Salinivibrio kushneri: one gene and its partner. The protein of the gene in region 2 interacts with the protein of the main gene of each other region in a pairwise test. Links are inferred from orthologs where the notes say so. Each region holds a gene or a part of one and is shown on either strand. Other genes may lie near its edges.

Evidence for each region. Proteins that work in one complex are often made in the same cells at the same time.
Region 1: the proteins of secD (region 2) and pheT interact in binary tests that used the Escherichia coli proteins (3 or more experiments, as listed by UniProt). The link is inferred for Salinivibrio kushneri from one-to-one orthologs.

The regions. Positions count from the first base shown.
Region 1 is NZ_CP114588.1:1,323,590-1,329,110, reverse strand. Bases 1-3,068 are described here. They hold pheT (phenylalanine--tRNA ligase subunit beta), read right to left. Parts: upstream 2,702-3,068; coding sequence 299-2,701; downstream 1-298. Other genes in these bases: pheS (phenylalanine--tRNA ligase subunit alpha), read right to left, coding at 2,721-3,068. Also shown: more of pheS, read right to left, coding at 3,069-3,704; N8M53_RS06325 (hypothetical protein), read left to right, coding at 3,889-4,017; N8M53_RS06320 (lipoate--protein ligase), read left to right, coding at 4,144-5,172; N8M53_RS06315 (peptide MFS transporter), read left to right, coding at 5,495-5,521.
Region 2 is NZ_CP114588.1:2,115,270-2,121,894, forward strand. Bases 1,164-4,080 are described here. They hold secD (protein translocase subunit SecD), read right to left. Parts: upstream 3,591-4,080; coding sequence 1,737-3,590; downstream 1,164-1,736. Other genes in these bases: secF (protein translocase subunit SecF), read right to left, coding at 1,164-1,724; yajC (preprotein translocase subunit YajC), read right to left, coding at 3,618-3,947; tgt (tRNA guanosine(34) transglycosylase Tgt), read right to left, coding at 3,984-4,080. Also shown: suhB (inositol-1-monophosphatase), read left to right, coding at 1-620; more of secF, read right to left, coding at 777-1,163; more of tgt, read right to left, coding at 4,081-5,105; tRNA preQ1(34) S-adenosylmethionine ribosyltransferase-isomerase QueA, read right to left, coding at 5,218-6,270; N8M53_RS09995 (CBS domain-containing protein), read left to right, coding at 6,486-6,625. UniProt on the Escherichia coli protein: Part of the Sec protein translocase complex. Interacts with the SecYEG preprotein conducting channel. SecDF uses the proton motive force (PMF) to complete protein translocation after the ATP-dependent function of SecA.

The DNA.
Region 1 (5,521 bases), 790 kb from region 2 along the record:
TAAAGGCCAGCTCAGAACAAGTGTATGCCAACTGGCTGATTTGCGCCAACTTTTTTACATTAAAAAAGCACGAACAATGTCCAAAAAATTGACCTTTCAAACCAAGATGTTACAAGGGTTTTCTTTACCAGCATAGCCAATAGACTGCTAAGCTGCTTAATATTAGGCTTTTTTATCAATATCTGAACACTTACTCATCAAATATAGTGAATTTATTTAGTTTTTCAAATGGATAGATGTTAGACCATTTAGGCATAAAAAAAGCAGCGTTTCCGCTGCTTTTTGGGATGACGTTAGGTTAGTCACGCAAGGTAACGCCTAATTTCTCTGATAAATGGCTGACAACACCAGACACTGCATCACTGATATCGGCTTCCTCAAGCGTGCGCGCATCAGATTGCAAGGTCAGTGCGATCGCTAGACTCTTCTTGCCCTCTTCCACACCTTTGCCGGTGTAAAGGTCGAAAAGCTGTGCGTCCTTGAGCAATGGGTTGCCGCTTTGCAAACAAGCAGCCACTACGTCACCAGACGCAAGCGCTTGGTCGGCAATCACCGCAATGTCACGACGGTTGGCAGGGAATTTTGAGAGCCCTGCTGCTTCGGGAATAAAGCGTTCGTCAATGGCTTGCCACTCCAGCTCAAACACCACAGTTCGACCATTTAAGCCAAACTCACGCTCAAGCTCAGGGTGCAGGGTACCAATGTGACCCACAACTTTGCCGTCAAACTCAATAGCAGCGGTTTGACCTGGGTGCATGGCAGGATGAGAGGCTGACACGAAACGGAAGTCTTTCAACTTACCTGTGAGTTCCAGTACCGCTTCTAGATCGCCTTTCAAGTCAAAAAAGTCAACGGTAGCGCTCGCCAGATCCCAATGCTCTTCACTACCAGGACCTGCAATCACCCCCGCAAGCATGCTCTCTTGGCGAATGCTCGATTGGCGAACGGTGCCACCGGTTTCACCTTCTGGGGTAAAGCGTAAGCCAAATTCAAACAAGCGCACACGAGGCTGCTGACGTTTTTGGTTGTAGGCCACCGTGTTTAAAAGGCCAGGAAGCAAGCTCAGGCGCATGGCTGACATGTCCGCAGAAATTGGACTTGGCAGGATCAGCGGCTCAACATCGGGAACAACCAGCGTTTGCTGTTTTGGCTCGACAAAACTGTAGGTAATCGCCTCGTGGAAGCCTCGGTCAACCAACAAATCGCGGACACGTTTCAGTGGCATCGCTGCTTCTTTATATTCGCGCATTGTCAGTGCGGCTTTAGGCGCGCGAGTTGGAATGTTGTCGTAGCCGTAAATACGCCCGACTTCCTCAATCAAATCCTGCTCAATGGCAATATCAAAACGCCAGCTAGGTGCCGTTGCTTGCCACCCTTTCTCGGTTTCCGTTACCGCACAGCCAAGGCGGGACAAAATGGCTTGAACATCACTGTTATCGATAGAATGACCCAATAGGCCATCTAACTTCTCTCGACGGAGAGTGACGGTGTCACGAGTGGGTAGTGTTTCTGCCGTCTCAGCGGTAACAATCTCTCCCGCTTCACCGCCACAAATTGCCAATAGCAGTTCAGTCGCTCGTTCCATCGCCGCCGCTTGTAACGCAGGGTCGACGCCACGTTCAAAACGGTGAGAGGAATCTGTGTGCAACCCATAGCTACGCGCACGGCCGCGGATCACGTCAGGAGCAAAAAACGCCGATTCGAGTAAAATATCTTGGGTGTCTGTGGTGACACCAGAGTCTTGCCCGCCAAAGATCCCGGCCATCGCCAAGGCTTTCTTCTCATCCGCGATAACCAATGTCTGGGCATTAAGGGTTGCTTCATTGCCATCGAGTAATGTGAGCGTTTCGCCCTCTTCTGCCATACGTACCACAATGCCACCCTCAAGCTTGCTAAGATCAAAGGCATGCATCGGCTGCCCTTGCTCGAGCATCACATAGTTGGTGACATCCACGACAGGGTCGATAGCGCGAATGCCACTGCGGCGCAATTTTTCTTGCATCCACAGTGGGGTCTGCGCATTAAGATCGACATTCTTTACCACACGACCTAAATAACGTGGGCATGCTTGTGGTGCATCGATATGCACGGATACCTTGTCGTCAATACTGGCAGTAACCGGTGTGATAGTCGGTTCAGTGACATCAGTGCGGTTCAATACGCCGACTTCACGTGCCAAGCCACGTAGGCTCAAGCAATCAGCACGGTTCGGGGTTAAGTCAACATCGATGGTTACGTCGTTTAGTGCGAGGTACTCACGAATGTCGGTTCCAATTGGCGCGTCGGCAGGCAGTTCGATAATGCCATCAGATTCAATATCAATCCCTAGCTCTGTAAATGAGCACAGCATACCGAAGGACGGTTGACCACGTAGCTTCGCTTTTTTGATTTTGAAGTCACCTGGCAATACCGCGCCAACCATTGCGACCGCGACTTTCAGGCCTTGACGACAGTTAGGTGCACCACAAACGATATCAAGCAATTCATCGTCGCCAACATTGATTTTGGTAACACGCAGTTTGTCTGCATCTGGGTGTTGGCCACACTCAACCACTTCACCCACAACTACACCGCTAAAGTCGCCAGCAACGGGTGCAATTTCATCGACTTCAAGGCCGGCCATGGTGATCTGATGGGCAAGCGCGTCGGTGTCGTTTGCTGGGTTTACCCACTCTCTCAACCAAGATTCACTGAATTTCATTATTATCTTGCCCCACTGATTACTTAAATTGTTTCAAAAAGCGCAGATCGTTCTCAAAGAACGCACGAAGATCATTCACGCCATAACGCAACATGGTCAGGCGCTCTACGCCAATACCAAAGGCAAAGCCTTGATATTCTTCTGGATCGATATTCACCGCACGTAGTACATTCGGGTGAACCATGCCGCAGCCTAAGATCTCCAGCCATTTTCCACCTTTGCGGCGAACATCAACTTCGGCAGAAGGTTCAGTGAACGGGAAGTAAGAGGGACGGAAACGCACTTCCAGGTCTTCCTCGAAAAAGTTACGTAAGAAGTCGTTGAGGATCCCTTTGAGATCAGCAAAGGTGATGTCTTTATCGACCAATAATCCTTCCACTTGGTGGAACATCGGGGTATGCGTTTGGTCATAATCATTACGATAGACGCGACCGGGCGCAATAATACGGAATGGGGGTTTACCCGCTTCCATGGTACGAATTTGTACGCCAGAGGTGTGCGTACGCAACATCAAATCAGGGTTAAAGAAGAAAGTATCGTGATCGGTACGTGCAGGATGATCAGGGGCGATATTCAATGCATCAAAGTTATGAAAACCATCTTCAACCTCTGGCCCGGACGCAACCGAGAAACCCAGCTCACCGAAAAATTGCTCAATACGCTCAATAGTGCGTGTCACTGGATGCAAGCCACCATTTTCGATACGACGCCCTGGCAGGCTAACATCAATGGTTTCGGCCGCTAACTTCGCTTCAAGCTCAGCACGTTCTAGCGCTTGTTTACGCTCGGCAATCGCTTGCTGTACTGTTTGCTTGGCTTGGTTAATCTTTTGACCCGCTTCACGGCGCTCTTCCGGTGGCAGTTTGCCCAACGCCTGTAATTGTGCCGTTAGCTCGCCTTTCTTTCCTAGGAATTTAACCCGGACTTCATCCAATGCAGCCACAGAAGCGGCACTGGTCACCGCACTGGTTGCATTCGCAAGAATTTCTTCTAATTGTTGCATTGTTTCCTCGTCGACCCGTTGGGCAGTCCAAATCAGGTAGGTGCGTGACAATACCTGCTGACATCATGATTTCACCCATTGTCTGAGCAAACTGACAGAGTCGTCTCAATAATACGCCTCAATGCCAATTGACTGAGAGAACAGGTAATAAATTGACCTTACATACTAATTAATGCCACGACTAATGCCAAACGCTAAACAGCATTTACGCTATTTTTCCTTGTCATCCGGTCACGAGTGGCGTCATTTTGATGGTAGATTGGTCATTCAGGGCGTCGATCCGGTAAAAATCGAGCATATTGGCGCTGATTAAATCACTCGCTAAGCATTGTTTGATATTCTAGCGTCTATATTGCCGAACAAGCTTGTGTGACAACAACCCAGTTGGTCAGCGTGCGCGTTTCCTCAATCACTTGTTTACCGAATACTTGGAGCCAGTATGCAAGACACCAGTCGTCCTTTACGTGTGTTTGTTTCGACGTCCACCCACCCTTGGTTCAATCTCGCCGTGGAAGACACCATATTTCGTACCATGTCGGCACAGCAGAACGTCCTATTCCTCTGGCGTAATGACAATACGGTAGTCATTGGACGCGGCCAGAACCCATGGCGCGAGTGTAATACGCGCAAAATGGAACAAGATGCTGTGGTGTTAGCGAGAAGGCAAAGCGGCGGGGGCGCAGTGTTTCATGATTTGGGCAACACCAATTTTACCTTTATGGCAGGTAAGCCGGGTTATGATAAGTCAGTATCAACGCAAATTGTACTCGATGCCCTGAAAACGCTCGGGATCAGTGCCTCAGCCAGTGGCCGAAATGATCTCACTATGGATACGCCCGACGGCCCGAGAAAAGTATCGGGCTCTGCCTACAAAGAAGCCAAAGATCGCGGCTTTCACCATGGTACGCTCTTGATTAATGCCAACTTGTCGCGACTGGGTGACTACCTCAACCCTGATCCTAAAAAGCTACAAGCCAAGGGGATTTCATCTGTCCGAGCCCGCGTGGCCAATATTGCTGACTTTGTCCCGGACATTGATCACCAACGCGTCTGTGAAGCGATTAAGTCTGCCTTTTTCCGCCATTACGGTCATACCACTGAGATTGAGTATATTTCTCCCGACGCTAAGCCCGATGTCGAGGGGTTTGACGCGATTTATGAAAAACAGTGCAGCTGGGCGTGGAATTTCGGTAACAGCCCGCAGTTCATGCACACCTTTGATGAGCGTTTTGAGTGGGGAGGCGTTGAGCTACACTTGGATGTGAAACATGGAGAAATCATCGATTGCCAGTTATTCACTGATAGTTTAATGCCAGGACCGCTAGAAACCCTGGCCAATCAATTGGTCGGACAAGCCTACCACCCTGAAAAACTTTACCACTTTGTGATGAGCTGGGCTGATGCAGACCAAAGTCATCAAATTATGTACGAAGATATTGCCCTGTGGTTACGTCAAGCCATCGCCTGATCGCTGAACACGGCTAGAGTGACCTCTATCACATAATCCCCTCTCCTTTGATCCCACGCAAAGACGCAAACGCCTGTCACGTCACTATAGGTGACAGGCACCGTCTGGTTATATATCCCACACATAATAGACAAACTATTATTATCCACGTTAATGTGGCTTGAATAATAGTTTTTAATTTTGGTAAAAAACCATTACGCTAGTTTTACATATTTTGTTACAAAACACAGGAGGCTGTTTTACACAGGCGTTAACGCCAACACCCTGCACCCGGCTAGCCCCATGCAGACCCAACAATCATTCAACGAATAATTAGATAGTTATGGAAAACCAAAAAACAATACTTGGT
Region 2 (6,625 bases):
ACACCATTGTTGGCGAAGAGTCAGGCGTGGCTGAAGGGAAAGATAGCGACTATCAATGGATCATCGACCCACTGGATGGCACCACCAACTTCGTTAACGACTTTCCGCATTTCAGCGTGTCTATCGCGGTGCGCATTAAAGGCCGCACTGAGATCGGCTGCGTTTACGATCCTATCCGTAATGAGCTGTTCACCGCACAACGTGGTGCTGGCGCGCAACTCAACAACAAACGTATTCGTACCGGTAGTGCAAAAGAGCTGGACGGCACCATCCTAGCAACGGGCTTCCCTTTCAAAGCGAAGCAACATGCTGAAGGCTTTATGGCAGTTGTGAGCGCGTTGTTTGTCGATTGTGCTGACTTCCGTCGCACCGGTTCGGCCGCACTCGATCTTTGCTATGTAGCCGCAGGCCGTGTTGATGGCTTTTTTGAACTTGGCCTTAAGCCTTGGGATATCGCTGCAGGCGAATTGATTGCCCGCGAAGCTGGAGCGATTTGTACCGACTTTAACGGCGGTACCGACTACATGCGTAGCGGTAATGTCGTAAGCGGCGCGCCACGTGTGGTAAAAGGCATGCTGGCCAAAGTACGCGAAAACGCGCCTGAGTCGATGAAAAAATAATACTCCCCTCAGGGAATAAAAAAGCGACGCTCGATGAGCGTCGCTTTTTTTGTGTCGTTCAATCACCAATTGCCTCTTTGAGATGCGCACCATGCTAAGTGCTTACCCCCAATAATCAAAACGTCGCCCCACCATCATGCAGGCAGGGCGAGCGTATTAAGGCATAGCGTCGAATTCTTGTCCTTCTTTTTCCACTTCTGGCACCAAGAGGTGCTCACGCGCAATCCCCAACTTCAATGCCAGTGCAGACGCTACGTAGATTGAAGAGTAGGTACCGACGGTGATACCAATCAGCAAGGCCATCGCAAAGCCGTGGATCATCGACCCACCCAAGGTGAACAGCGCAATCACCACAAATAATGTAGTGCCCGAGGTGATAGTCGTTCGGCTTAGCGTCTGAGAGACAGAGGCATTAATGATTTCATCTGACTCACCTTTACGCAGCTTGCGGAAGTTCTCACGAATACGGTCGAATACTACAATGGTATCGTTCAACGAGTACCCCACCACTGTCAGCAACGCAGCGACAATGGTCAAGTCCACTTCGACTTGGAACAAGGAGAAAATACCCAAGGTAATGATCACATCATGCGCCAGTGCCATCACCGCGCCCGCGGCCAAACGCCACTCGAAACGGAACGACACGTAGATCAGGATACAAACCAGTGCGATGATGATCGCCAACCCACCCGCTTCGGTCAGCTCGTCACCCACATTCGGGCCAACAAACTCGATGCGGCGCATTTCTACCTGATCACCCGTGCCTGCTTTGATGGCATTAAGCACTTCATTACCTAGGTTCTCGCCTTCCATGTCATCGCGCGGACGCAGGCGCACCATCACATCCGTGGCACTGCCAAAGTTTTGGACCACGGCATCACCGAAGCCGTCAGCGGCGAGCGACTCACGAATTTGCGGTAAGTCAGCAGGCTGTTCAAAGCCCACTTCAATCAAGGTACCGCCAGTAAAGTCGAGCCCCCAGTTTAACCACTTGGTAGATAGGGTGACGACAGACGCGGCAATCATGGCGATGGACAAAACGAAGGCCAATTTAGACCAACGCATAAAGTTGATCGACATGTCCGGCTTAAATATTTGAAACATGCTTGGACTCCCTTAAATCGACAGTTTCTTGACGCGCTTACCACCGTACACCAGGTTAACCAGTGCACGCGTACCAATGATGGCTGTAAACATCGAGGTCAAAATACCGATCGACAGTGTCACCGCGAAGCCTTTTATCGCGCCCGTTCCCACTGCAAACAAGATGATGGCAGTGATCAAGGTGGTGATATTGGCATCAGCGATGGTACTAAACGCATTAGAATAACCACGGTCGATTGCGTGTTGAGGGTTACGGCCTTCGTGGATTTCTTCGCGGATGCGCTCAAAAATAAGCACGTTGGCGTCGACCGCCATCCCCACCGTCAGGACAATACCGGCAATACCAGGCAGCGTCATGGTTGCCCCAGGGATCAAAGACATAATACCGATGATCAGGACGATATTGGCGAACAAGGCGCAGTTGGCAAAAAGACCAAAGCGACGATAGTAAACCAAGGTGAAGAGCATCACCGCCACCAAGCCCCAGATACAGGCTTGCACACCCATGTTGATATTTTGCTGCCCCATTGATGGACCAATAGTGCGCTCTTCAACAATCGAGATTGGTGCAATCAAGGCACCCGCTCGCAACAGTAGCGCCAAATTGTGTGCTTCAGCAGCAGAGTCGATGCCTGTGATGCGGAAATTGCGTCCCAAAGCAGACTGTATCGTGGCTTGGTTAATCACTTCTTCGTGTTTTTCCAAGATCACTTTGCCGTTTTCGTCACGCTCGCCGCTGTCTTTGTATTCTGCGAATACCGTCGCCATCAGCTCACCAATATTGCGCTTACTGAAGTCAGCCATCTTGTCTCCCCCCTCGCTGTCGAGAGAGATATTGACTTGAGGGCGGCTGTATTCGTCGCGTGACGAGCTGGCGTCAGTAATGTGTGAGCCCGTCAAAATGACCCGCTTTTTCAGCACGGCGGGACGGCCATCACGGGTACGCATCAGCTCACTGCCTGGTGGTACACGGCCAGCCATGGCGGCAGATAAGTCGGCGTCTTGATCCACTTCGCGGAATTCCAAGGTCGCGGTGGCACCGAGAATTTCTTTCGCACGTGCCGTGTCTTGCACGCCAGGGAGTTCAACCACAATACGGCTTGCACCTTGGCGTTGAACCAAAGGCTCGGCCACACCAAGTTCATTCACACGGTTGCGCAGAATGGTAATATTTTGCGCAACCGCGTAATTACGAATTTCTTTTAGCCGCTCTTCTTTGTAAACGGCTGTCAGGCGACCTTCGTCTTCATCGACAGAAAAATTCATGTCGAGGTAGTTGTTCGAGAGCAGATCTAGCGCTTTGTTAGCATCTTCCGCATTACGCAGGTTCACCACCACACGGGTATTATCTTCTACACGCAAGCCACGATAACGGATACGCGCTTCACGTAAGTCGGTGCGGAAGCTGTCTTCTTGCTGGGTGATCAGCTTTTCTAATGCTGCATCCATGTCCACTTCCATCAGGAAGTGCACCCCACCGCGTAGGTCTAGGCCAAGCTTCATCGGAGTGGCACCCAGCGCATCCAGCCACGATGGCGTTGCAGGCGCTAAGTTTAAGGCGACCACATAGTCATCACTGTCGAAACGCGACATCAAGGCATCACGGGCACTGATTTGTGCTTCCGTGTCTTTAAAGCGGGCTAAGACGGTACCGTCTTCGAGCGCAATGGATTGGTAGGAAAGGTCGTTCGATTCGAGGGTCTGTTTGATGGAGTCCAAGGCAGTCATATCTACCGAGGCGCCACGCGCCCCGGAAATTTGTACTGCTGGATCTTCACCGTATAAATTGGGAAGCGCATACACGATGCCAATAACCAAGGTTACTAGCACCATGATGTACTTCCACAAAGGATAACGGTTTAGCACAGCATGCATCCTTTATGGTTGCGAGAATTAGAGAGACTGGATAGTACCTTTAGGCAGTACTGCCGTCACGAAGTCTTTTTTGATGGTCACTTCGTTGTTATCGTTGAGGGCAATCACAATAAAGTCATTGTCTTCAGCGATTTGAGTGATCTTACCCACTAAACCACCCCCAGTTAGCACTTCGTCCCCTTTGCTCATAGATGCCATCAGGTTTTTGTGCTCTTTGACACGCTTAGATTGCGGGCGGTAGATCATAAAGTAAAAAATCACCGCAAAGAGACCAAGCATGATAAAAAGCTGCATTCCGCCACCTTGTGGTCCGGCTTCAGCGGCTGCGTGAGCTTGTGAGATAAACATTCAATCACGTCCTCGTTCTAGTTGTTGAATTCGAAATTAATCGAGCGGCGGCACTTCCTTGCCACGACGCGCGTAGAAATCCGCTACAAAGGCATCTAATCTACCTTCGTCAATCGCGTTACGCAAACCTTCCATCACTCGCTGATAGTAGCGCAAATTGTGGATAGTATTGAGTCGCGCGCCTAGGATCTCATTACAGCGGTCTAAATGGTAGAGGTAAGCACGGCTATAATGGCGGCAAGTGTAACAGTCACACTCAGGATCCAAAGGCGAGGTATCACTTTTATGTTTCGCATTACGGATCTTGATCACACCGCCAGTAATAAACAGGTGGCCGTTGCGGGCATTTCGGGTAGGCATTACACAGTCGAACATATCTACGCCACGGCGCACACCTTCCACCAAATCTTCAGGCTTACCCACGCCCATTAGATAGCGGGGCTTATCTTCTGGAAGCTGCGGGCAAGTGTGCTCCAAGATCCGGTGCATATCCTCTTTTGGCTCCCCGACCGCTAGGCCGCCAACCGCGTAACCATCAAAACCAATCTCGGTAAGGCCTTCTACTGACACATCACGCAAGTCTTCGTAAACACCGCCTTGTACAATACCAAACAAGGCATTTTTGTTACCTAATTTGTCGAAATGATTGCGGCTACGCTTCGCCCAGCGCAATGACATTTCCATCGACTTTTTCGCTTCTTCGTGTGTGGCAGGATACGGCGTACACTCATCAAAAATCATCACGATGTCTGAACCCAGGTCATATTGGATTTCCATCGATTTTTCTGCGTCCATGAAGATGCGATCGCCGTTAACCGGATTGCGAAAGTGCACCCCTTCTTCGGTGATTTTGCGGATATCGCCCAAACTGAACACTTGGAAACCGCCTGAATCGGTCAAAATAGGGCCATGCCACTGCATAAAGTCATGCAAATCCCCGTGCAGTCGCATAATTTCCTGACCTGGGCGTAGCCACAGGTGGAACGTGTTCCCTAACAGGATCTCCGCTCCCGTGCCTTTCACTTCTTCAGGGGTCATCCCTTTGACGGTGCCATAGGTGCCCACCGGCATAAAAGCGGGCGTTTCCACGGTGCCGCGTTCAAAAATTAAGCGGCCACGGCGGGCGCGTCCGTCGGTTTTTTTCAGTTCGTATTCCACGAATCCTCCTCAGTGCCAGAGAAACAGTCTGGCGTGTGTCTTATGCTAACAGATTGACTCTGTCGCAAGCATAGCGCACACAGGCATGAGAGCCTGTGTCCTCATCATGTCGTCAGTTGTGCTGACGGGTAATAAACATGGCATCGCCATAGCTGAAAAAGCGATAGCGCTCTTCAACCGCGGCACGATAAGCCGTCATGGTGTGTTGGTAACCGGCAAAGGCACTTACCAACATAATCAAGGTTGATTCCGGCAGGTGGAAATTGGTCACCAATGCATCCACTAACTGCCATTGATACCCCGGATAGATAAAAATCTGGGTGTCATTAAAAAACGGGGACAGTGGCTCACCTTTTTGCTTGGCCGCCTGTGCCGCACTTTCCAGTGAACGCACCGAGGTGGTCCCCACCGCAATCACCCGCTTGCCTTGCGCACGGGTATGGTTCACCGCATCAACGACCTCTTGTGGCACTTCGGCATACTCGGCATGCATCACATGCTCTTCGATATTATCCACCCGCACTGGCTGGAATGTGCCCGCACCGACATGCAAGGTAACAAAGGCGATGTTGACGCCTTTTTGTTTGAGGGCAGCCATCACCTGATCATCAAAGTGTAGGCCTGCAGTGGGCGCAGCGACTGCCCCTGGCTTCTCACCGTACACCGTTTGATAGCGCTCTTTATCGCTCTCTTCATCAGGGCGATCAATATAGGGCGGCAGTGGCATATGACCAATTTGATTGAGCGTGTCCACCACACCTTGATCGTGATTGAGCTTAATTTCAAATAGTGCATCGTGGCGCGCCACCATCTGAGCCGCGACTTGTCCCTCATCACCGAGAAAAAGCTCAGCACCGGGTTTGGGGGCTTTAGAGGCACGCACATGGGCGAGGAAGCGCTGCTCATCAAGCACACGCTCCACCAGCACCTCTATTTTACCCCCCGAGGCTTTGCGCCCATACACACGCGCCGGGATCACGCGCGTGTTGTTGAACACCATCAGATCACCCGGCTCAACCAGCTCGAGGATGTCTTTAAACTGACGATGTACCACGTCACCGCTGGTGCCATCGAGCGAGAGCAAGCGGCTCGCGCTACGATCCGGTTGCGGATAGCGCGCAATTAACTCATCGGGGAGTTCAAAGTGAAAATCGGATAATTGCATGACCTTTGCCTAGATAAAAAGCAGGCCGCTAGTATAGGTAGCCCACCGTGAAGATCAAGCAAGCTGCATGCTTGATTCAGGCATTGTTTGCACAGGTCCCCTTGGACACAACATTTGCCCCGATGCGCGTAGTTATCTTGATGCATATCACGTCTAACCCAGCACAACTGCACTACAGTAAAAGTAACCCTGTGTTCTAACGACAAGGAGGTGCCATGTTTATTGTTGATGATATGATGACCCGGCATCCACATACGCTTAGCCCTAACCACACACTTGACGATGCACACCGTTTAATGCGCGCCGAACGCTTCCGTCACCTACCTATTGTGGATGATGATGAGCGTTTATTAGG